4 regions of the Lysinibacillus sp. FSL K6-1151 genome follow, and region 1 is predicted to be linked to each of the others. Evidence: riboswitches for the same ligand, from Rfam matches in the RefSeq annotation. Region 1 holds a riboswitch; each other region holds the start of a gene.

The links. Region 1 has a riboswitch for S-adenosylmethionine ahead of MHI04_RS21055 (cyclase family protein). Riboswitches for the same ligand answer to the same signal wherever they lie in the genome.
Region 2: linked by a shared signal. The riboswitch ahead of metK (methionine adenosyltransferase) and the one ahead of MHI04_RS21055 (cyclase family protein) in region 1 are both predicted to bind S-adenosylmethionine.
Region 3: linked by a shared signal. The riboswitch ahead of MHI04_RS01010 (methionine ABC transporter ATP-binding protein) and the one ahead of MHI04_RS21055 (cyclase family protein) in region 1 are both predicted to bind S-adenosylmethionine.
Region 4: linked by a shared signal. The riboswitch ahead of MHI04_RS02255 (MetQ/NlpA family ABC transporter substrate-binding protein) and the one ahead of MHI04_RS21055 (cyclase family protein) in region 1 are both predicted to bind S-adenosylmethionine.

The regions. Positions count from the first base shown of each region.
Region 1 covers NZ_CP152040.1:4,346,002-4,351,522, reverse strand. Annotated here, with positions in the region: gene MHI04_RS21080 (erythromycin esterase family protein) at 1-274, opposite strand, end outside; gene MHI04_RS21075 (hypothetical protein) at 522-875, opposite strand; gene MHI04_RS21070 (DUF2225 domain-containing protein) at 898-1,581, opposite strand; gene MHI04_RS21065 (Cof-type HAD-IIB family hydrolase) at 1,918-2,691, shown strand; gene MHI04_RS21060 (DedA family protein) at 2,792-3,388, shown strand; gene MHI04_RS21055 (cyclase family protein) at 3,431-4,168, opposite strand; SAM riboswitch class I at 4,257-4,363, opposite strand; gene MHI04_RS21050 (hypothetical protein) at 4,459-4,857, opposite strand; gene MHI04_RS21045 (helix-turn-helix domain-containing protein) at 4,981-5,521, opposite strand, start outside.
Region 2 covers NZ_CP152040.1:3,547,970-3,553,490, forward strand. Annotated here, with positions in the region: gene MHI04_RS16940 (alanine/glycine:cation symporter family protein) at 1-602, opposite strand, end outside; gene MHI04_RS16945 (alpha/beta hydrolase) at 730-1,536, opposite strand; gene MHI04_RS16950 (gamma carbonic anhydrase family protein) at 1,671-2,183, shown strand; gene metK (methionine adenosyltransferase) at 2,361-3,557, opposite strand; SAM riboswitch class I at 3,815-3,933, opposite strand; gene pckA (phosphoenolpyruvate carboxykinase (ATP)) at 4,323-5,521, shown strand, end outside.
Region 3 covers NZ_CP152040.1:203,393-208,913, reverse strand. Annotated here, with positions in the region: gene MHI04_RS01020 (sensor domain-containing diguanylate cyclase) at 1-1,146, opposite strand, end outside; gene MHI04_RS01015 (CaiB/BaiF CoA-transferase family protein) at 1,629-2,813, shown strand; SAM riboswitch class I at 3,068-3,176, shown strand; gene MHI04_RS01010 (methionine ABC transporter ATP-binding protein) at 3,284-4,309, shown strand; gene MHI04_RS01005 (methionine ABC transporter permease) at 4,299-4,961, shown strand; gene MHI04_RS01000 (MetQ/NlpA family ABC transporter substrate-binding protein) at 5,009-5,521, shown strand, end outside.
Region 4 covers NZ_CP152040.1:477,559-483,079, reverse strand. Annotated here, with positions in the region: gene MHI04_RS02265 (pyridoxal phosphate-dependent aminotransferase) at 1-1,162, shown strand, start outside; gene MHI04_RS02260 (PPC domain-containing DNA-binding protein) at 1,283-1,786, opposite strand; SAM riboswitch class I at 1,909-2,013, shown strand; gene MHI04_RS02255 (MetQ/NlpA family ABC transporter substrate-binding protein) at 2,102-2,932, shown strand; gene MHI04_RS02250 (ATP-binding cassette domain-containing protein) at 3,038-4,063, shown strand; gene MHI04_RS02245 (methionine ABC transporter permease) at 4,056-4,727, shown strand; gene MHI04_RS02240 (enoyl-CoA hydratase-related protein) at 4,741-5,520, shown strand.

The DNA.
Region 1 (5,521 bases):
CTAAATCCTCAAATTCACTAGATGGAATTTTTTGTCCATTAAATGTTTCAGGTTGAATGGAGGACAGGCTATAGGCATGATCGTTTACCCATTTTTTCCAATCTAATAACGTTTCATTAGAAGACCTAACCTGTTTGACTGTTGAATTAAGTTCAATATTGAGCTGTTCTTCATTTGCAGTGACAGCCGCAGAGACACTAGTTACTCCGTTTAGTGCCATTAAACTTGTCAGTGCAATACTTAATAAAACCTTACGTTTCCTATCTTTTTTCATTAATAATCAGCCCTTCTTCTTATATTGATACTTATTATAAGGAACGAAGTTTAAAGCTTAGGAAGAGTTTGTTTAAATTTTGTTTAAATTTGCCTATATTGGCAAAAAAACATCCCCGTTTGTAAAGTGGAGTTGCTCCATAGCGTTGGAAACAAAACTACCTTGCCAAGGGTTCTTTTTCTGCTAGTGAATCACCTTTTTTCAACAACATAAAACATCTCCATTTGTAAAGTGGAGATGTTTATCATTATTTATAGTGATAGGTGCTTGCTCTAACATGGTTACGTTGAATTTGATTGAACCATGCACGATCCTTTTCTTCTTGCTTTAATGTACCAACAATGGAGGAGGAGCAGCTCACACAAATTTTAGCTTGTGTAATTTGTCCACATCGTTCACAGGGCGCTCCTAAATTAGGGAAAATGGACTTTTTTAACTTTCCTGCTTTTACCCATTTGTAAAGGAGTTCAGGTGACACTCCTGTTAAAGCGACTATCTCATCGTTTGTTAAGTAGCGATTATTTTTTCTTAATAAAAAATGATGTAACTCTGAAAATATGTCCTCTTCTCTCACATCAATTCTTTTATGGAATAGCAACATAACTAGTCCTCTCCTCGTCAAATCAATTAATGATTTCATTAACTGTTATAGGTTGTTCGTCATATTTATAATTTTCCCAACGATTACGCGCAAGCTTTCGATATTTTGGTGATACATTTCGATCGGCAATTAAACGTGAGAATCCTTTTTTAGCTTCTACAATATCACCGAGTCGAAGGCTTAATTCAGCATGTAAAAACTGGATTCTTTCTCCACCCTCCTGATTGGATGCAAAGGATTTACTATAAAAGTCTCTAGCTGCAAAAAGGTAACGCTTTTCGGATTCCTCATCGGTTTTTAAACGATAAAGCCAAGCAATTTTCAAGGCGAAATTCGCCATTAAAAGGGATTCCTCCATGGAAGCACGTGATACCAAATAAGCAAGCTTAAAACTGACAATGGCATCATCGATTGTACGTTCCTGACAAATATCCATCGGCTTCTGGAGCTCTTTAATGTAAATTTCATCAATGAGTTGCATGAAAGGTCCATATGTCCGTGTCATAGACTTATGGTAGGCATAGCCGCAATGGGGACAAACAGCAACCTCATACAGCAAAGGATTTAAGCCATCATAAACAGGCATGAAATCTGTTTGCTCCTCGATGATTTTATATCGATTAGGGCGTACTTTATAAGTTGTAAAATGCTTTTTGCAAAATTTACAATCTACACTACTTTCATAGTAGTAAATGTTAAATGCCATAAGAATCAACTCCTTTGCAGGCTCTAAAATTTTGTTTCTTTTGCTCTATTTATACGTAAATGTTTATCGTTCAATGTATTTAAGTAGATATCTTTTATTTTAACAATTCTGTGTTCTTTGGTATACTCCTTTAGAATTATTAAAATAAAAATATTCATCTGTTTTATAGTTAATTGTCATTAAATCTATGCTTGTAATAGTATTTATCGGTGCTGTTAATGTAAGTTATAGAGTTTGCTGAAAGTTTGTCAAAATACTTTCATACTTTTCATTAAGTATAAGGAATGAATTAAATGTTTGTGATTCTAAAGTACTGTTTTATAAAGGCGGCTTAAGATGAATTATAATATCATATTTTTTGATATGGATGGAACACTGATTAATTACGAGGATGGCTGTGTGGAAGAAAGCACAAAGAAGGCCATTCAACTTTTGCAGGAGAGAGGAATTCACCTTGTAGCGGCTACAGGAAGACCTTTATCGATGTGTCAGGAGATACAAGCGCTAGGGATTGAAACCTTTATTACAGCAAATGGGGCATATGTGAAACATAAGGATTTAATCATACATAAAACACCTATTGCTAAAGATATTGTTCAAAATGTACAAGCTTTTGCACGTGAACAGCAGCATAGCCTCACATTTTTTACAGAGCAACTATCGATGAATGGCATTCAGCATCCAGCTGCTTTCAATGCGATGCAGGCAACTCTATCTTTACGAAATTTTCCGGTTGTGAATGAAAAAATTGTGGATGAAGAAGTTTTTCTCATGTGTCTATATGCAGATGAGGAGGCTGAAAAAAGATATGCTAGCCAATTTCCGCATATATTTTGGCAGCGATGGCATCCTTATATTGTAAATGTATTACAGCAGGATGTTGCCAAATCGATAGCTGTTGAAGCGGTACTAGACCATTTTAACATTGGTCCTGAGAATGCTATTGCTTTTGGAGATGGGGATAATGATATTGATATGTTAGAGCATGTAGGGCTAGGTATCGCGATGGGAAATGGTAGCGCAGCTCTAAAAGCAGTTGCGAATTTTGTTACAAAGAGTTCCACTGAAGGTGGTATTGACTTTGCTTTACGGCAGTTTCAAATGATATAAAGCTGCTGAAGGTCTTAAAGTCGATGCTTCAGGTTCTCTTAGATCTATTGAAGGAACTTGTTAATCAATGAGTTTTAATAAATTTTGGGTGGGGTGTTATATGGCACATCATGTGCAATCTCTAATTGAACATTACGGGTATTTGGGTATTATCGTGATCCTAATTGGAGGCATTGTTGGGTTGCCACTACCTGATGAGGTCTTTCTAACATATGTTGGCTACAGTGTTTATATAGAAAGCCTTGAACACATTCCCGCTTTAGTAAGTGCAATGATTGGTGCAGTTGGCGGTATTACCTTAAGCTACTATATCGGCTATCGTTTTGGCTTACCATTATTGCAGAAATATGGACCCAAAATTCATATTACGGAGCAAAAAATTGATTTTACAAAACAACTGTTTACTAAAATTGGGCCAACTTTATTATTAATAGGCTATTTTATACCTGGTGTACGGCATCTGACAGCCTATATTGCGGCAATTAATAATTATCCATATAGAAAGTTTGCTTTTTTTGCCTATACAGGGGCATTTATCTGGACTTTCACATTTATAACGTTAGGGAGGATGCTTGGGGAGAAGTGGCGGTTTGTTGGTTATTATTTATCTCATTATAGTATTTATCTTATCCTATTGTTTGGCCTCGTAATGCTCATCGTTTACTATCTATTCAAAAAAAGAAATATACGAAAATAAAGGTCTGTATGATTCAACACATGAATCGTACAGACCTTTGTGTTATGGCAAAATAGCAAATGAGCGTACAGGGAATCCAGATGCCTTTTCAGGCTTAGGGACGATATTGAAGATAATTGCCCCCTTCGCAGGTAGCTTGTCCAAGTTAGTCATCAACTCAATTTGATAGATGTTTTGTTCAAGCACGAAGTATTCGCCATCTAGCTTACCATTTTTGTGAAAATCAGCGGCTGAATCAGTATCAAATGTTTCATGGCCAAGTGCACTTATTTGACGTTCCTTCAATAAAAATTGTAAAGCCTCTAAGCCCCAGCCTGGTATATGGTTATGTCCATCCATATCTTGGTTACTAAATGCCTCTTTATCTGGCCAGCGCTTACTCCAATCCGTACGTAGCGCTACAAAGGTACCTGCTTCAATTACTCCATGTTGTGCTTCAAAATCAAAAATATCTTGCACACTTAGCGAGAAGTCATGATTGCTAGCAGCTTCTCGTGATTTATCAATAACGACAAGAGGAAGAACTAGTTCTTTTAGTTCTAATTCTTCTAGATAGCGGGAGTCTCGCACAAAATGAATGGGTGGGTCGATATGTGTGCCATATTGTCCTGGGAACGTGAATTGTTGTGCGAAGAACCCGTCATCATGAGAGAATAATGTTTCAAATTTAGCATCTTCAAACATAAAAAAATGTGGGGAATTAGGGCCGAATGTATGTGTTAAATCAACCCATTGTTTTGATTTTAATAATTGTAATGCTTGTAAAAGTTGGTTTGACATTGATTTCACTGCTTTCTGTTAAAATTAGTAGAACATAAAAAAGAGTCCCCTTAGAAGAGGACTCCAGAATAAGCAACGGTAGTTCTTCTTCTCATCTTTCAGGCTTAAAATTTTGCCAATTGGAATTAGCACCATACTGTTGAGCTGGTTGCTGAGACTTCATCGGGCCAATCCCTCCGTCTCTCTCGATAAGAAAAGTGATATAAGAATTTTCAGAAATAATAATAAAAACACTTTAGCATAGAATTTTATAGTTTACAAGTTCGATAGAGATATAAGGGTAAATTTTTTTACCAACTTAAATTTATGGTTATGCCACAACAACCATTATCCATAAGACGTATTCTGAAATTGTCTGGTGTATAATTTGCATCAAATTTCATCGTAATGCCTGTTGATGTGATTAATTTATCAACCTCTGTTTTATTTGAAAGCTGTGCAGCATTCATTAGATCATGTGCAAATTGTTGAGAGCTATCAATTTTATCCGTAAGCAATTGAGCCTGTTGCATGATCGCCTTTATCCGTGTAGCTGACATTTTTAATTTATGTGTGTCGACAGGTGGAAAGGGGGTAGTGTTCGGCATTGCCAAATGTTGAGGAATAGGTCTAACGGCAAGCTGCTGGGCAAGTGGCGACGTTGGGTAATGATAAGGATGAACAAAGTACGGATAAGGATTGTAATACAATGTAATTCCTCCTATCCTATAGCTGATATCTTATCTTATGTAGCTAAACGTCTTTAGGTGTTATTTTGCAGTGCAATGTCTGTCCTAATCATTTAAAAAGGAAGCCAAAGTGAGCTTCCTCTTTTAGCCGAGAACATGTAAGACATCATCAATTTTTTTACTATGAGACAGAATACCGTAATTCATCCATGTTAAAAAATCCACTTCATATACACAGTTGGTTTTAACTGCAGCTAGATTTTTCCACATAGAAGTTTTTAAAATCGTACGCTCCTCGTTCTCGTAAATGGAATGTTGTTTATCAAAAGTAATAAATAAATGATCCGCATCTAATTGCAGCAATTGATCAAATGTCAGTGGTGCTTTACGTTGATTGTGCGGAATACTCCAGACAAGTGGATGTGGCATTAAACCGAGGTCACGATATAAAATTGGCCCCGTATAGCCACATTCAGGACCCGCATATAGAGTAATGCCAATGGCTGAAATGCGAAGAAATGCCACACTTTGCCCATAAACGGATTTACTAAGAATTCCTTTTGCTTGCTGTACCTTATCCTCATATTGTAGGATCACGTCTTGCATCAAGGCGGTTTTTCCTGTTAAATCAGCAATCTTAAACAAAGTAGACTGCCAGTTCTCTCCAGGATGTGAGATATGACAG
Region 2 (5,521 bases), 800 kb from region 1:
GCATTCGCGATAGATTTAACTCCCCCAATAATAATAGCACCTAACAACACTACAATAATCAGTCCTGTAATCCATGTATCCAGACCAAAAGCGTTTTCAACAGCTCCTGCAATGGCGTTAGACTGCACACCTGGCATTAAAATTAGCATTGCAATCAACGCAGCTACAGCAAAAATAACTGCAAACCATTTTTGACCCATTCCCTTTTCTATGTAAAAGGCTGGTCCACCACGATATTCCGTATCTTTTTCTTCTTTATAGATTTGTGCTAATGTTGACTCTACATATGCGGTAGCCGCACCAATGAAAGCGATTGCCCACATCCAAAAGACAGCACCAGGTCCCCCCATCCCAATTGCAGTTGCAGTACCAGCAATATTACCAGTTCCTACACGGCCTGATAATGCAATCGACATTGCTTGGAAAGATGAAATCCCCTTTTCCGATTTCTCCCCTTTAAACATTAAAACAAACATGTCTTTAATGTGTCTTACTTGCAGAAACCTTGTGATGATTGAGAAAAAAAGTCCAATCAATAAAATACCATAAATAAACCACGGTCCCCATAAAATACCATTCAACTTACCAACGATTACCTCCATTTTACCCCTCCAATTTGAAAATACCATACTTTAAGTCATTATAGTATTACACTTTTCTGAAAATTACAACATTATATTTAAGTAACAATATTTAAGTAAGTCTTCTAGTAAATGGAAGGGATAAAACCTATTTAATGATATAACCGATTCTTCGAAGAGCATTATTAATAAAATCACGAATATACATAAAAATCTCTTCTCGTTCTACTTCGTGAAATAAATTGTGATAGCAATTTGCCCATTCTTTAAATTGAAACTCTGTAAACTCTTGTTGATGGAGCCAATTTCGAGTTTGTCGTGTTTCCGTAATTTTATCTTTCTCAGCTGTCATAATGAGCATAGGCATATTCGGAAATTCACCTTTTGGAAGCATCACTAAATTTTTCATCATCTGCTGAAGCTCTCGATACCATTTCACTGAAACGACTGACATGAATGGTACCTCATCTTTCATTTCGTCCCTACCTTCAACATTGCGTGTAAGGTTCTCATATGAAATATTGTGAGTCATTTTAACATTTGCAGTCAATGCACTTAGACTCGTTAAAGCATTTGATAATTTACCTGGTAAAAGCTTTAATTGCAGCCACGGTGATGTCAAAATAATGCCTGCACATTCATATTGCTTCTTTTGCATTGTGTGAAGAACTAACGTTGCTCCAAGCCCATGTCCTATTACAAAAGTTGGTAAATTATATGAAAAAGCATTCTCAATCAGATTTCTTGTATATTTATTGTACAATTTGAAGTCCTCATCATGGACACGAGCAAACCTTGCATTCACGCCATGATTAGGTAAATCTCCCATGACTATGTGGAAGCCTTCCAATCTTAATTTCTCTATCAGCCATGCATACCATCGGTGATTTTCATATGCACCATGAACTATAGCAATCACAGCCTTTGCTTGTCCTTCAGCTTCCCATTTCCACATTCACATAGTCCTCCTAAAAAATAATTACACATTGATTATATCGAAATAAATAGCTCATTTTAATTTTATATTTCCATAAAGTTGCGTATTTGATACGATAATACTACATTATAGAAAGAATTGAGGCGATTTTCATGATTTATCCATTTAAAGATAAAATGCCAAAGATCGATCCATCTGTCTTCATTGCTGATTACGCAACTGTTACGGGCGACGTAACAATTGGTGCTGAAACAACCATTTGGTTTAATACGGTCATTCGTGGTGATGTTTCCCCAACCATTATTGGGAAACGTGTCAGTATCCAAGATCTTTGTTGCTTACATCAAAGCCCAAAATTTCCGCTAATTATTGAAGATGAGGTAACAGTTGGACACCAAGTCACTTTACATAGCTGTACAATTCGCAAAAATGCTTTAATTGGTATGGGCTCCATTATATTAGACGGGGCAGAGATTGGAGAGGGTGCATTTATTGGGGCAGGAAGCCTAGTACCTCCTGGTAAAGTCATTCCTCCGAATAGTTTAGCATTAGGTCGTCCGGCAAAAGTAGTCCGTGAATTAAATGCAGAAGATAAAGAGGATATGGAACGTATCGTGCGCGAATATGCAGAAAAAGGACAATATTATAAATCCCTTCAGAAGTAAACAATATACACAAAAATTCAATATTAACGAAAAAAATACCTCGCATTTCCGTGTAACCAAAATGTTCACGGATCGTAGCGAGGGATTTTTTGTAAAACAAAGGGGACAATATTGCCCCTTTCCTTTTTAATACATTAGAATAATTTTCTAATGTATTCATTACTTTAGCTCAATAGTTTATAGATGTGCCTTTTCTCGTAGAGCATCTGCTTTATCGATTTGTTCCCATGGTACATTTAAATCTGTACGACCAAAATGACCATAAGCTGCCGTTTGTTTATAAATCGGACGACGTAAATCTAGCATTTTAATAATACCTGCTGGACGTAAATCAAATAGCTCACGTACCCACTCTACGATTGCGCTTTCTTTCACTTTACCTGTACCAAATGTGTCAACCGCAATGGAAACTGGTTGAGCCACACCAATCGCATAGGCAAGTTGTACCTCAGCGCGTTCTGCCAAGCCAGCTGCTACAATGTTTTTTGCTACATAACGTGCCGCATAAGCCGCTGAACGGTCTACCTTTGTTGCATCCTTACCAGAGAATGCGCCACCACCGTGACGTGCATAACCACCGTATGTATCAACAATGATTTTACGTCCTGTTAAACCAGCGTCCCCTTTAGGTCCACCGATAACAAAACGGCCAGTCGGGTTAATAAAGTATTTCGTGTTTGCATCTAATAATTCACTTGGCACAACGGGTGCAATAACAAATTCTTTCAGATCAGCTTGAATTTGTTCAAGTGTTGCTTCTTCATCATGTTGTGTTGAAATAACAATTGTATCCACTCGCACAGGTACATTATTGTCATCATATTCAATCGTTACTTGTGTTTTTCCATCAGGACGTAAATACGCTAATTCACCTGATTTACGAACTTCTGTTAATCGGCGTGCTAATTTATGTGCTAAGCTGATTGGCAATGGCATTAGTTCAGGTGTTTCATTACATGCATAACCAAACATTAGACCTTGGTCACCAGCACCAATTGCTTCAATATCAGCATCTGTCATAGAGCCTTCACGAGCCTCTAAAGCTTGGTCAACACCTTGTGCAATATCAGGCGATTGTTCGCCAATAGCTACAAGCACCGCTAGATTTTCAGCATCAAAGCCATATTTACCACGTGTATAGCCAATTTCTGCTACAGTATCACGAACGATACCTTTAATATCAACGTAAGTAGAAGTAGTTATTTCTCCTGCTACTAATACTAATCCTGTTGTGACAGTTGTTTCACACGCTACACGTGCATTTGGATCTTCTGCTAAAATAGCATCTAAAATGGCATCCGAGATTTGGTCACAAATCTTATCTGGATGTCCTTCTGTTACACTCTCTGATGTAAACAGTCGACGGTTTGTCATTTGGTTTTCCTCCTATTACTCTTACAAAAAGTAGTTGTGTATGAATACGGTACTCATTACCCATGTCAAGTCCGCTCCTAAGGATTGAACTCTCAAGCCGTTACTGCTGCTTTTAACACGAGGATTTCGAAAGATCTGTCATTATAATAAGGAAAGAACTACATATACTTACCTTTACATTCTTTTTTAGCAATAAAAAAATCCTTTACTCACGTTACTGCACATGAGGAAAGGAATAATGACTTCGTAACCTTTCACTCTTATCGTTCAAGGGATGTTCCCTTGCATCAGGTTGGCACCAACGCATGATGTGAAATAAAACATGCAGGTTGCCGGGTTTCACAGGGCCTGACCCTCCACCAGCTCGGGATAAGAGTATCCGTTCAATTTCATGTTACTGAAAAGGTTGAACGTTGTCAAATATTTTCTTATGTATTACTGTATAGAAAGGAAGGAACTGATTACACAAAAACTTTTCATACTTGGATGATGATGTAAATAGAAGCAAATTAATCCCTACAACATACCTAGCTACTTGTGGTAACATATGTGTGGCTCAATTTTTGCGCCTAATTACAGTAGGATTGATCGGATTCTACTCGAAAAACATTATTTTTTGTCAGTTTATTGAAAAGTGATAAAAACTCTAAAATAATTTCTTAATTAGTATAGATTATTTAAGCAATTGTGTTATACTATTTTTGAAATTAAGAAAAAATCCCTCTAAATCAAGGGAATACTATAAAAAAGGATGGTATTTAATCGATGAATTCAGTAGAAATTGCAAACGAACTGAAGGAATTATTAAACGGCGGTAACATTAATGTTCAACTTTCAGTACCACAATTAGCAGAAAAAGCTACATCTCGTGGTGAAGCAATGTTAACAGTAGATGGCGCAGTTCGTGCAGAAACTGGCAAATACACTGGTCGTTCACCTAAAGATAAATATACGGTAGAAGAAGAAAGCACAAAAGATCAAATTGACTGGGGTAAAGTCAACCAACCGATTTCTTCTGAAGTGTTCGATAACTTATATGTAAAAGTAATAAAATATTTAAAAGAACGTGACGAGTTATTCGTATTTAAAGGCTTCGCAGGTGCTGACAAAGATTCACAATTAAGCATCCAAGTAATTAATGAATACGCTTGGCACAACCTTTTTGCTCATCAATTATTTATCCGTCCAACTGAAGAAGAATTAACTTCTCATGTTGCAGACTTCACTGTCATCTCTGCTCCTAACTTTAAAGCAGACCCTGCAGTTGATGGTACTGCTTCTGAAACTTTCATCATTGTATCACTTGAAAAGAAAATGATCTTAATCGGTGGTACTGAATATGCTGGTGAAATGAAAAAATCTATTTTTGGTATCATGAACTACTTATTACCACAGCAAGGTATCCTTTCAATGCACTGTTCAGCAAACGTTGGTGAAGCTGGCGATGTGGCATTATTCTTCGGTCTATCTGGTACTGGTAAAACGACATTATCCGCTGATCCAGATCGTAAGCTAATTGGTGACGATGAACACGGCTGGTCTGATAATGGTGTATTCAACATTGAGGGTGGCTGCTATGCAAAAACAATCAACCTTTCTGCTGAGAAAGAACCAGAAATCTACAATGCAATCCGCTTCGGTTCTGTTTTAGAAAACGTAGCTGTTGATCCAGAAACTCGTATTTGTGACTATGATGATGGTTCATTAACAGAAAATACACGTGTAGCTTATCCAATCCAATACATCGAAAATATTGTTGATCCTTCTGTTGCAGGTCATCCAAAAACAATCATCTTCCTAACAGCTGATGCGTTTGGCGTATTACCTCCAATCAGTAAATTAACAAAAGAGCAAGCAATGTACCACTTCCTAAGCGGTTTCACTTCTAAGCTTGCTGGAACTGAACGCGGTGTAACAGAGCCAGAACCAGTATTCTCTACTTGCTTCGGTTCTCCATTCCTTCC
Region 3 (5,521 bases), 500 kb from region 1:
GGCAAGCATCGAATCCATTGTACGTCGATTCGTAACTCCCGTCAGTGGATCAACAGTAGATTGATCCTTGAAAAACGAGACCTGTCCATGTAAAAATGATAAACTCCGAACCAAGGCATTCTTCAAAGAATAAGCTTCAAAGTACCATCCACTTACAGATTTTAAACCTTCTACATTTTTCTTATCTAAACTTTCCTCCGTTAAATTTGCTAGTTGCTGCAAAGGGTTGGCAATGCGTGCTGCCGCCCAAAGTACAATGATAATAGATAGAATCATAAGGGGTACAGATTTAATAATGACTTCCTGCACACGATCAAAGGAAGGGGCTAGTGCTACGTCTAAAGGTTTCTGGGCGACAACGCCCCATCCTGTTGATGGGACTGTACTATAGCCAGCAAGCATTTTCACTCTTTCTGTGTTCTCAACAAGTTGAGCACCACTCTTTCCTGATATCACCGATTGAACGACTTTATTTTTCGTTACCACATCATTAATCCGACTTGGGTCTTGATGATAGATAACACGTCCATCTGAATCAACTACATATACGTAAGAGCCGTCCTTACTATAATGCTCTCCCAGTAAAGTTTTAAAGGCATTTGGTTCCTTTAAATAAATAGTCCCTGCTATCATTCCTAAATACTCATTGGAGTCGGAAAAAATAGGATGAGAAATAAAAATGATGAGACGTCCTGTCATCGCCTCATATGGTTTAGAGATAAGTGGTGTCCTTTTGGATAACGCCTCTTTAGCACCGATTGATGTTAAAATTTCTCCCTTTATTTCAATAGATGGTGGAGAGACGGATAAAACCAATCCTTCTGCATTTGTTATTACTACAGAATTAAACATTTGATTTTGCAATCTCAAACGTTCTGTTTCCTGATTCAATGCTTGCGCATCGTCCATCTTTGCTTGTATCTGAGTTGCACTATAACCTAATATTTGGAAAGATTCATGTAGATAAGAATCCGCAGTAGATGCCAATTTTTGAGCATAAACCCTATTCGTTTCTAGTGTATTTTCCTTTATCGAGTCAATATTCATTCTGTATCCGCCCCAAACACTACCAAGGCTCGTGAAAAAGAATGCTGCCATCGCAACTCCCATAATTAAATGCTTTAGTTTTAATTGATGTGATTTCATTTCTTCTCTCCTATTTACGTTAATTTTATATGTATTTTTTGAGAGATACTTTATTAATAAATGGGGTAATAGTATCATTTCCAAATTGCGTAAGAAGAATCCAATACACCACTAGGATTGTATCAATAAAAAGGGTCGTATCATATAGCTAGCTAGTAAACAAAATTCTACAATTTATTTTCTTAAATTAAATATTCTAACAACTGACAACTATTGTCTGAAATTTGATAAAAAATCTAAATTCTAAATTTTTTTACTTTTATTGTTATTCTGACATATGAAAGTTGAAATGTTTATTTTATAATGAAAAATAGCATAGGCAAGTTAAGGTCTATTCTGTTATAATACTCTTTAAAATAAAATAAACTGTATTAATACAGAATCGAACGTTACGCTTTTCACACAATGGGGATTATGAGAAAAGCGCTACGCTTCCATCAATGGGATGGTCGTGTAGCCTACACAAAAAGGGGTTGGAAGATTTGGGCATTTTACAAGGGTTAAAAATTCTCGATTTTTCTGCATTACTACCAGGGCCAATGGCGACAATGATTTTTGCTGATTTAGGAGCAGATGTCATCCATGTTGAATCTTCAAAGCGCGTTGATTTAACACGAATTATGCCTCCCTATGATGAAGATCATGAGGCTTACATTCATCAACATTTAAATCGATCTAAAAAATCAATTACATTAAATCTTAAATCACCAGAGGCTATAGACATTGTAAAATCACTGGTGCAAGAGTATGACGTTATTATCGAAGGTTTTCGGCCTGGTGTCATGCAACGCCTTGGCATTGGCTATGAAGCTCTAAAGGAAATAAATCCAAAGGTTATCTATTGTGCGATTACTGGTTACGGACAAACTGGACCTTATAGCAATCGACCTGGACACGATAATAACTATTTATCTTTAGCAGGCTTACTCGATTATTCACGCCATAAGGATAAAAAGCCTGTCTCCATGGGGGTTCAACTAGCTGATATAGCTGGAGGGACAATGCATGCCGCAATTGGGGTACTGGCTGCTGCCCTTCATCGTGAAAAAACAGGCGAAGGACAATTCATAGATATTAGTATGACAGATGCTGTCTTTTCGCTGAATGCTATGTATGGTGCTGCGTTTATTGGGGGTGGTCGTGTACCACAGCCAGAGCAAGAAATTTTAAACGGAGGCAGTTACTATGATTTTTACAAAACAAAAGATGGACGCTTCTTCTCTGTCGGTAGCTTAGAACCTCAATTTCGTAAACTGCTCTGTGAAGCACTCGACATTCCTGAGTTGATTGATAATACCTTTAATGATTCTTACTATACGCAAATACGCTTTAAAGAGGCTGTTCATGATGCCTTTCTATCAAAGACATATGAGGAATGGCTTGAGGTATTTAACGAGGATTTTGAAGGTTGTGTAGAGCCTGTACTCACTTTTCCAGAAGCATGTGAGCATCCACAGTTGAAGGCTCGCGGCATGATCGTCGATATTCCAAAAAGCGATGGCACCATGCAACAGCAAATTGCTTCTGCCTTTAAATTTGATGGCACTGAGCCTGAGTACAAGTATGTCGGTGCCAAGCTTGGAGAGCATAATGAAGAAGTATTAACTGCACTTGGCTATAATGATGAACAAATTGCTAGTTTACGAGAAAAGGGCGTTTTAGAATAACGGAAAGGTTCAATTTGGAAGTAGGCAATTTTCAAATTGAACCTTTTTATGGCTGCCTGCTCATTGACATCCTCAGTAACATAAGCATAAATTATTTCACTAGAAAAAACGCGGCTACCAATGTACTCCTGCTGTTATAACAGTAAATGGATTTATTTTTCTAATAAAACTTTTTAAAAGAAATGTTGACATATAATTCATCAAGCATTATAGTATTGTTTAAATCTTAACAGACAATTAAATACGATAATTTCTTCTTATCCAGAGAGACTGAGGGACAGGCCCAATGAAGTCTCGGCAGCGGGTTATTAACATAATACCGTGCCAATTCCTGCAAATGTACTTACATTTGAAAGATGAGAAGGAAGTAGTTTCTTCAATAGTGGGGACCTTCCTTTTTTCTTAATCGATAAGAACAAAAGGAAGGTCCTTTTTGTTCTTTATTTTTAAATAGGGAGTTGAGCAAGTAAATGATTGAATTTCAGAATGTAGCGAAAACCTTTAAATTTGGTGATCGTGAAGTGAATGCAGTGAAAGATGTATCTCTTTCAATTCAGCAAGGAGAGATTTTTGGAATTATTGGATTTAGTGGTGCAGGAAAGAGCACATTATTGCGGCTTGTGAATCTATTAGAAAGTCCAACCCACGGCACTGTTCAAGTACAAGGTGTTGATATTAATTCGCTCACACCAAAAGAGGTAAGAAAGCTGAGAAGAAGAATCGGCATGATTTTTCAAAATTTCAACTTATTCTCCTCAAGAACGGTAGCTGGAAATGTAGCCTATCCACTTAAGCTGGCGGGAGTGCCTAAAAAAGAAATTAATGAAAGAGTTGCAGAACTTCTTAGTTTTGTTGGTCTTACAGAAAAAGCGAACGATTACCCTGAGCAATTATCTGGAGGCCAAAAACAGCGGGTTGGCATTGCGAGGGCGCTTGCTACCTCCCCTGATATATTAATTTGTGATGAAGCAACCTCAGCGCTCGATCCAGATACAACTGGGGAAATTCTCCGCCTTCTCAAAAAAGTAAACAAGGATTTAGGAATCACTATTTTGCTAATCACACATGAGATGAATGTCATCCAACAAATATGTGACAGAGTAGCAGTCATGGAAAATGGAGCAGTAATTGAATCTAATTCAGTTTTTGATATATTTACAAATCCACAGCATTTAACGACTCAACGGTTTATTCAATCGGTTCAGCAAGATCGACCATCTGCATCTCTATTAGAGGAATGGAGAAAAAAAGGCGGCAAAAATTTATACCGTGTTATTTTTAAAGGTGATATTGCTAGCGATCCTATCCTTTCTCGCGTAACAAGAAAATTTGATGTGGACGTTAATATCGTCTATGGCTCTGTCCGAGAAATTCAGGAGAAGTTCTATGGGAACTTGCTCGTCTCATTTGAGGGACATAGCGATAAAATACCTAGTGTTCTTACTGAATTACAAGACATTGTAACTGTTGAGGAGGTAAAATTCAATGAAGGTTGATTGGACGACTTTTTGGCCCCGTATTTTTGAATCTACGGGTGAAACGATTTTAATGGTTATTATAACCCTTATCTTCGGTTCTATTCTTGGTATAACAATAGGTTTACTACTATATGTGACACGAAAAGGAAATATTTTAGAGAACAAATTCGTGTTTCAATTGTTAAATTTTTTAATTAATATTATTCGCCCAGTTCCATTTATTATTTTTCTAGTGGCCATTAGCCCATTAACAAGAATGGTTGTTGGAACAACGATTGGTACGTGGGCAGCAATCTTTCCAATGACGATTGCCTCATCATTTGGTATTGCGAGAGTAGTAGAGAATAACTTAGTTAGCATTGACCCTGGGGTAATTGAAGCCGCAAAGGCAATGGGAGCAAGTCCTCTACAAATTATTTTTACTGTATTAATTCCAGAGGCACTTGGACCGTTAATTTTAGGCTTAACGTTTGTGACAGTCGGTTTAATAGATTTCTCTGCAATGGCTGGTACAGTTGGCGGAGGCGGTTTAGGTCATATTGCAATGACATATGGTTATCAACGCTTTGATGGAAGTGTCATGCTTGTGACCGTTATTATTCTTATTATTCTTGTACAAATTGCGCAGTGGATTGGGAATAAGCTATCAAGAAAAATTATGCGACGGTAAGAAGGACATTTTTCATTTGAATAAAACAACGAAAGAGGAGATTAATAATGAAAAAGTGGTTTAGTATTTTATTAGTTTTAACAGCCGTATTAGCATTGGCTGCCTGTGGGTCTGATTCAGCTACAGATAATGCTAAAAAAGAAGAAAAAGTAAAGATTGGTGTAACTGGAACAGATGGTGAAGTATGGCCGATTTTAAAAGAGAAAGCTAAAAAGGAAGGGATTGAAATTGAGCTTGTTGAGTTCTCTGACTATACATTGCCGAATCAGGCATTAGCAAATAAAGAAATTGATATTAATTCCTTTCAGCATATCGCGTTTCTAACACAATTTACTAAAGAAAATAATGTCGATTTAGTTCCAATCGGTGCTACTGTTATTGCTCCAATGGGAATATATTCAGAGAAAGTGAAGGATGTTAACGAAATTAAAAAAGGTGACAAAATTGCTATCCCTGATGACCCTTCCAACCAGGCTCGTGCATTAAGATTATTAGAATCAGCTGGCTTAATTAAATTGGCAGATGATTTTGGTCTCTTCGGTGACCCAAGTAAAATCGTC
Region 4 (5,521 bases), 770 kb from region 1:
CTCTAAAAAACTACAGCAACTACCCACTCAATTTTTTACAGCGTTAGTTCAAAAAGTAAATAATGCCTTAGAAGAAGGTCGCGATGTCATTAATCTTGGTCAAGGAAATCCCGATCAACCAACGCCCCCTCATATCATTCAAGCATTACAGGAGGCGGCTGAAAATCCACAAAATCACAAATATTCACCATTTCGCGGTATCACTGAATTACGCCAAGCAGCTGCCGACTATTATAAACGTGAATATAATGTGAATCTAAATCCTGACACAGAGGTAGCGATTCTTGGCGGGACAAAAATTGGTCTCGTTGAGCTACCTTTAGCCGTATTAAATCCAGGTGATACGATGCTCTTACCAGACCCTGGCTATCCAGATTACTTATCAGGTGTCGTATTAGGTGATGTCCATTTTGAAGTGATGCCACTTTTAGCTGCAAATGATTTCTTACCTAATTATCATGCATTACCTGATGAAGTGAAAGAGAAGGCGAAGCTACTTTACCTAAATTACCCAAACAACCCTACAGGTGGTACAGCAACACTTGCATTTTTTGAAGAGACCGTTCGCTTTGCGAAGGAACACAATATTATCGTATCACATGATTTTGCTTATGGGGCAATAGGATTTGACGGTAATAAACCTATTAGCTTCCTACAAGCTGAGGGGGCAAAAGAAGTAGGAATTGAAATGTATACACTCTCCAAAACTTATAATATGGCAGGCTGGCGTATAGGCTTCGCTGTCGGTAATGCCGACATTATTGCTGCCATTAATCTAATTCAGGATCATCTGTTTTGTAGTCAATTCCCTGCTATTCAACAAGCAGCAGCAACGGCACTTACAGCTTCCCAAGAATGTGTGGATGAACTGCGAGCTACCTATGAAGGTCGCCGCAATGTACTCATTGAAGAAGCTCAAAGAATTGGTTGGCATGTAACGGCTCCAAAAGGCTCCTTCTTCGCATGGCTCCCTGTACCATTCGGCTATACTAGCGAGCAGTTTGCCGATTTATTATTGGAAAAGGCTGATATCGCTGTAGCAGCAGGCAATGGCTTCGGCCGATATGGCGAAGGCTATATCCGTGTTGGTTTACTTGTTAGCGAGGAACGCTTACGTGAAGCAATCCATAGAATCGAACAATTACAATTATTCAACCCTTAACCATGACATGAGGCTGGGACAAAAGTAAAAATGTTAGACCGATTATAAGCTCGGTCTAACATTTTTTAATTCAGGAAGGAACATGCAGCTTAGTGAAAAGAAAAAGTTAGTACATTTTCGCTATTTTTCAATTTTCCTTGGCTGCTGTAAACCGTGTTCTAATGGATAAAATTGAACATGGCCTGTTTCTTCATCAAATTTCCGAAAGTGCTGGATGCCTTGAACCTCAGCTAGCACTATGTCAGCCGTAATGACAGGGTTCCCCCTCTTCATTAAATGCCCCCCTGACACAACGCCCCATTGATCACTCATAGAACCATGGAAATGTGTTTCATATCCCCCATCGCGCTTACATACTACGCCAGAGCCTTGGATCAATTCAAGTGGCCCTTCTTTTTTTATGACATCGCTAAAACTTACGTTAATCTGAGATGTTTCATCAGGTACTAAATAAACAAAGCTACTCTTTTGAAGGCTACCTATACAGCTAACAATTGTTGCTGACTCAATATGGTTCTCCTCACAAAGTGCCTCCATTCCTTCAATAATGTCTGTACCCATTAGCAATCGAGCACTTACAACCTTGCCAAATGAACCTATACCATAATTAACTCTTACAGACATTGCTATCCCTCTTTCATGACGAAATATTATAATAATATAAAAAATTTTAAAAATATTTATTGACTTACTATAACCTATAAATTATATTAGTTCTATCGGAATTACAAAAAAATATGATAAATCTCTTATCAAGAGTAGCTGAGGGACTGGCCCTATGAAGCTCGGCAACCTCCTTTTAGAAGGAAGGTGCTAAATCCTGCAAACGATTATCGTTTGATAGATAAGAGAGGACATTTTTTCATGAGCCTCTCTTAGTTTGTAAGAGAGTTTTTTTATTTTCAAAAACCGATAAAAACAATCTTGGAGGTAGTTTTCATGAAAAAGAAAAATAAATTTTTAGTAGGTTTAGCAAGTCTTACATTAGCAGCAGCTCTAGCAGGTTGTGGCTCTAAAGAAGAGAGTAAAGGTCAAGCTGAAGCAATTAATGAAAATAAAATCGTCGTAGGTGTCACATCTGGTCCACACGAACAAATCGCAGAAGTTGCAGCGAAAGTAGCCAAAGAAAATGGGCTAGAAGTAGAGCTTAAATCATTTTCTGATTATGTTTTACCTAATACATCTTTATCTGAAGGTGATCTTGATGCAAATAGCTATCAACACGAGCCTTTCCTCGATACGTTTAATAAAGATCATGATACAGATTTAGTAACAGTAGGCAAAACGATTTTAAATCCAATGGGTATTTACTCTGAAAAATATAAATCCTTTGAGGACATTCCAGATGGTGCAACGTTTGGTTTACCAAATGATCCAACAAATGGTGCTCGTGCCCTCTTTGTTTTACAGGAAGCAGGCTATATAAAATTAAAAGATGGGGCAGATTTAACAGCCTCTATCCGTGATGTAGAAGAAAACAAAAAGAATTTAAAATTCATCGAATTAGAGGCAGCTCAAATTCCTAAGCAGCTTAGTGAAGTAGATGTAGCAGCTATTAATACAAACTTCGCATTGGAAGCTGGCATTAATCCTAAAGATGACGCTATTCTTTTAGAATCTACTGACTCTCCATATGTGAACTATATTGTGGTACGTGCAGAAAATGAAAATGACCCAACAATTAAAAAGTTCGTTGAGGCTTACCAATCTGATGAAGTACGTCAATTCATTGAAGAAGAATTCAAAGGTTCAGTAATCCCTAGCTGGTAATACATTCAGGAAGCTTCTAGTAGCTGAAGAATCTGCCGAAATTCCTCTATGGAAAACGAGCAGATTCTTGCTTTTTAGGAGCTTGAGAAAGGAGCAATCAATCGGATGATTCAATTACAAAATATCTCAAAAGAATATAAGACGAAAAAAGACATCATTAAGGCTGTAGATGGAATCAATCTCCATGTAAAAAAAGGACAAATTCATGGTGTGATTGGCTATAGTGGTGCAGGTAAAAGTACACTCATTCGTTGCGTCAATCTACTAGAGCGACCTACAGCTGGAAAAGTGTTAATCGACAATGTGGACATTACTGCCCTTTCTCTTCATGAATTACGGCAAACACGCCAAAAAATCGGGATGATTTTCCAACATTTTAATCTATTAAAAACGGCAACCGTTTACCATAATATTGCTGTTCCTTTAAAGCTACTTGGCTATAACGAGAAAGAGGTAAAAAACCGTGTGGCTAAATATGCTGAAATTGTTGGATTAACAGACAAACTAGACAGCTACCCTAACCAACTTTCAGGTGGGCAAAAGCAACGTGTTGCTATTGCACGTGCCTTGGCACAGGAACCAGAGGTTCTACTTAGTGACGAAGCAACAAGTGCACTCGACCCTGAAACAACCGAAGCCATTCTTGAATTGTTGTTAAAAATTAACCGTGAATTAGGCATTACGATCCTGCTGATTACACATGAGATGAATGTCATTCAGAAAATATGTGATGAGGTTTCTGTTCTTGAGTCCGGAAAAGTGGTGGAATTTGGTACGGCTATTGAACTTTTTGCTAAACCGAAGCATCCTACAACGAGAAAGTTTTTAAATACGATTTCACAACGTAATTTATCCCCTTCCCTGATCGAGCAGTTAAATGTTTCAGGCAGTGTCATTCGTTTAACCTTCCTAGGTGAAAGTACTGGTAAGCCATTACTAGCAGAAGTTACGAAAGTGTATGATGTACAACCAAATATTTTAACGGCAAATATTATTGAATTAAAAAACGGCATTGTTGGTAACATTGTGGTGCATTTACATGGAGAACTTCACATTGTCCAAAAGGCACTCACATATTTTACGGAAAATGGCGTCGCGGTGGAAGAATTAGGAGGCGAATTCAATGAGTAGTATTCAAAGCTTTTTTACAGATTGGTCAGATGTAATTGGCAAATCAATTATCGAAACATTTCAAATGGTCGGAATTTCTTTATTGTTTTCCATTCTCATTGGGATTCCATTGGGGCTATTAATCGTATTAACACGACCAGGTCAATCCTTTGACAATAAATTTTTATATCAATTTTTTAATTTAGTCATCAATATTATACGTTCTGTTCCATTCATCATTTTATTATTCTTCATCCTACCTTTTACTAAGCTGATCGTCGGCACAACAATTGGGGTTAAAGGTGTTATCGTTCCGCTAGTTGTCTATACAGCTCCTTATATTGCTCGACTGATGGAATCTGCGCTATTAGAGGTGGATTCGGGAGTGGTAGAAGCCTACACAGCCATGGGTATTAAACGTCGCCATATTATTTGGCATGTGCTATTACGTGAAGCTCGTCCATCTATTATTTTAGGCTTAACAATTGCCACAATTGGTTTAATCGGTGCTACGGCTATGGCAGGAATGGTTGGTGCTGGAGGTTTGGGTGACCTCGCCTATCGTTATGGTCATTTACGCTATGAGGTCGATGTTATGTATGCAACTGTCTTTATCTTAATCATTCTTGTGCAAAGCATTCAATCCATCGGCAACCGCTTCGCTGCGAAATTGAAAAAGGATTAAGAGGAGAATGACAATGACAACTGAAATTTATGTAGAGAAAAATGGTTATATTGCAACGTTAGTGTTAAACCGACCTGATAAACGGAATTCCTTATCAAAGGCGATGTTTCAGAACATAGTAGAGCAACTTGAGCAGCTACGTGTAGATTCTTCTATTAAGCTCTTAATTGTCCGTGGCGTTAATGAAGTAGCCTTTTCATCTGGTGCCGATATTAGCGAGTTTTTAGATATTCGTTATGCCGCGGACAATGCCAAAGCCTATAATGATTTGGCTCTAAAGGCGATTGATACCCTCTATAAATTTCCTCACCCGACGATTGCTATGATTCAGGGTTTAGCCATTGGTGGTGGCTTAGAACTAGCCAACGCATGTGATTTTAGAATGGCGACACCAAAGAGTAAGCTTGGCATCACAGCGGCGAATATTGGTATTGTCTATAATCTTGAAAGTACAAAGCGTCTCATCAATCTTGTTGGTGTTGCCAAGGCGAAAGAGATTTTATACACAGCCAACATTTTTACAGCACAAGATGGAAAAAACATCGGTTTAATCACAGCCTTACATGAGCCAGAGGATATTGAAAGTGCCACGCTGCATTTTGCTGAACATCTATTAAGTAAATCCTCCATTGCAAACGCAGGCATCAAAAAAATGATCCAAGCAATTGTAGATGGTGAAAACGAAGAAAGCGATGAGCTGGCACAGATCGTTCTTAATTCATTTAGTTCAGATGATTATAACGAAGGTATTCAAGCCTTCTTAAACAAAAGAAAGCCTATTTTCAATAAATAAG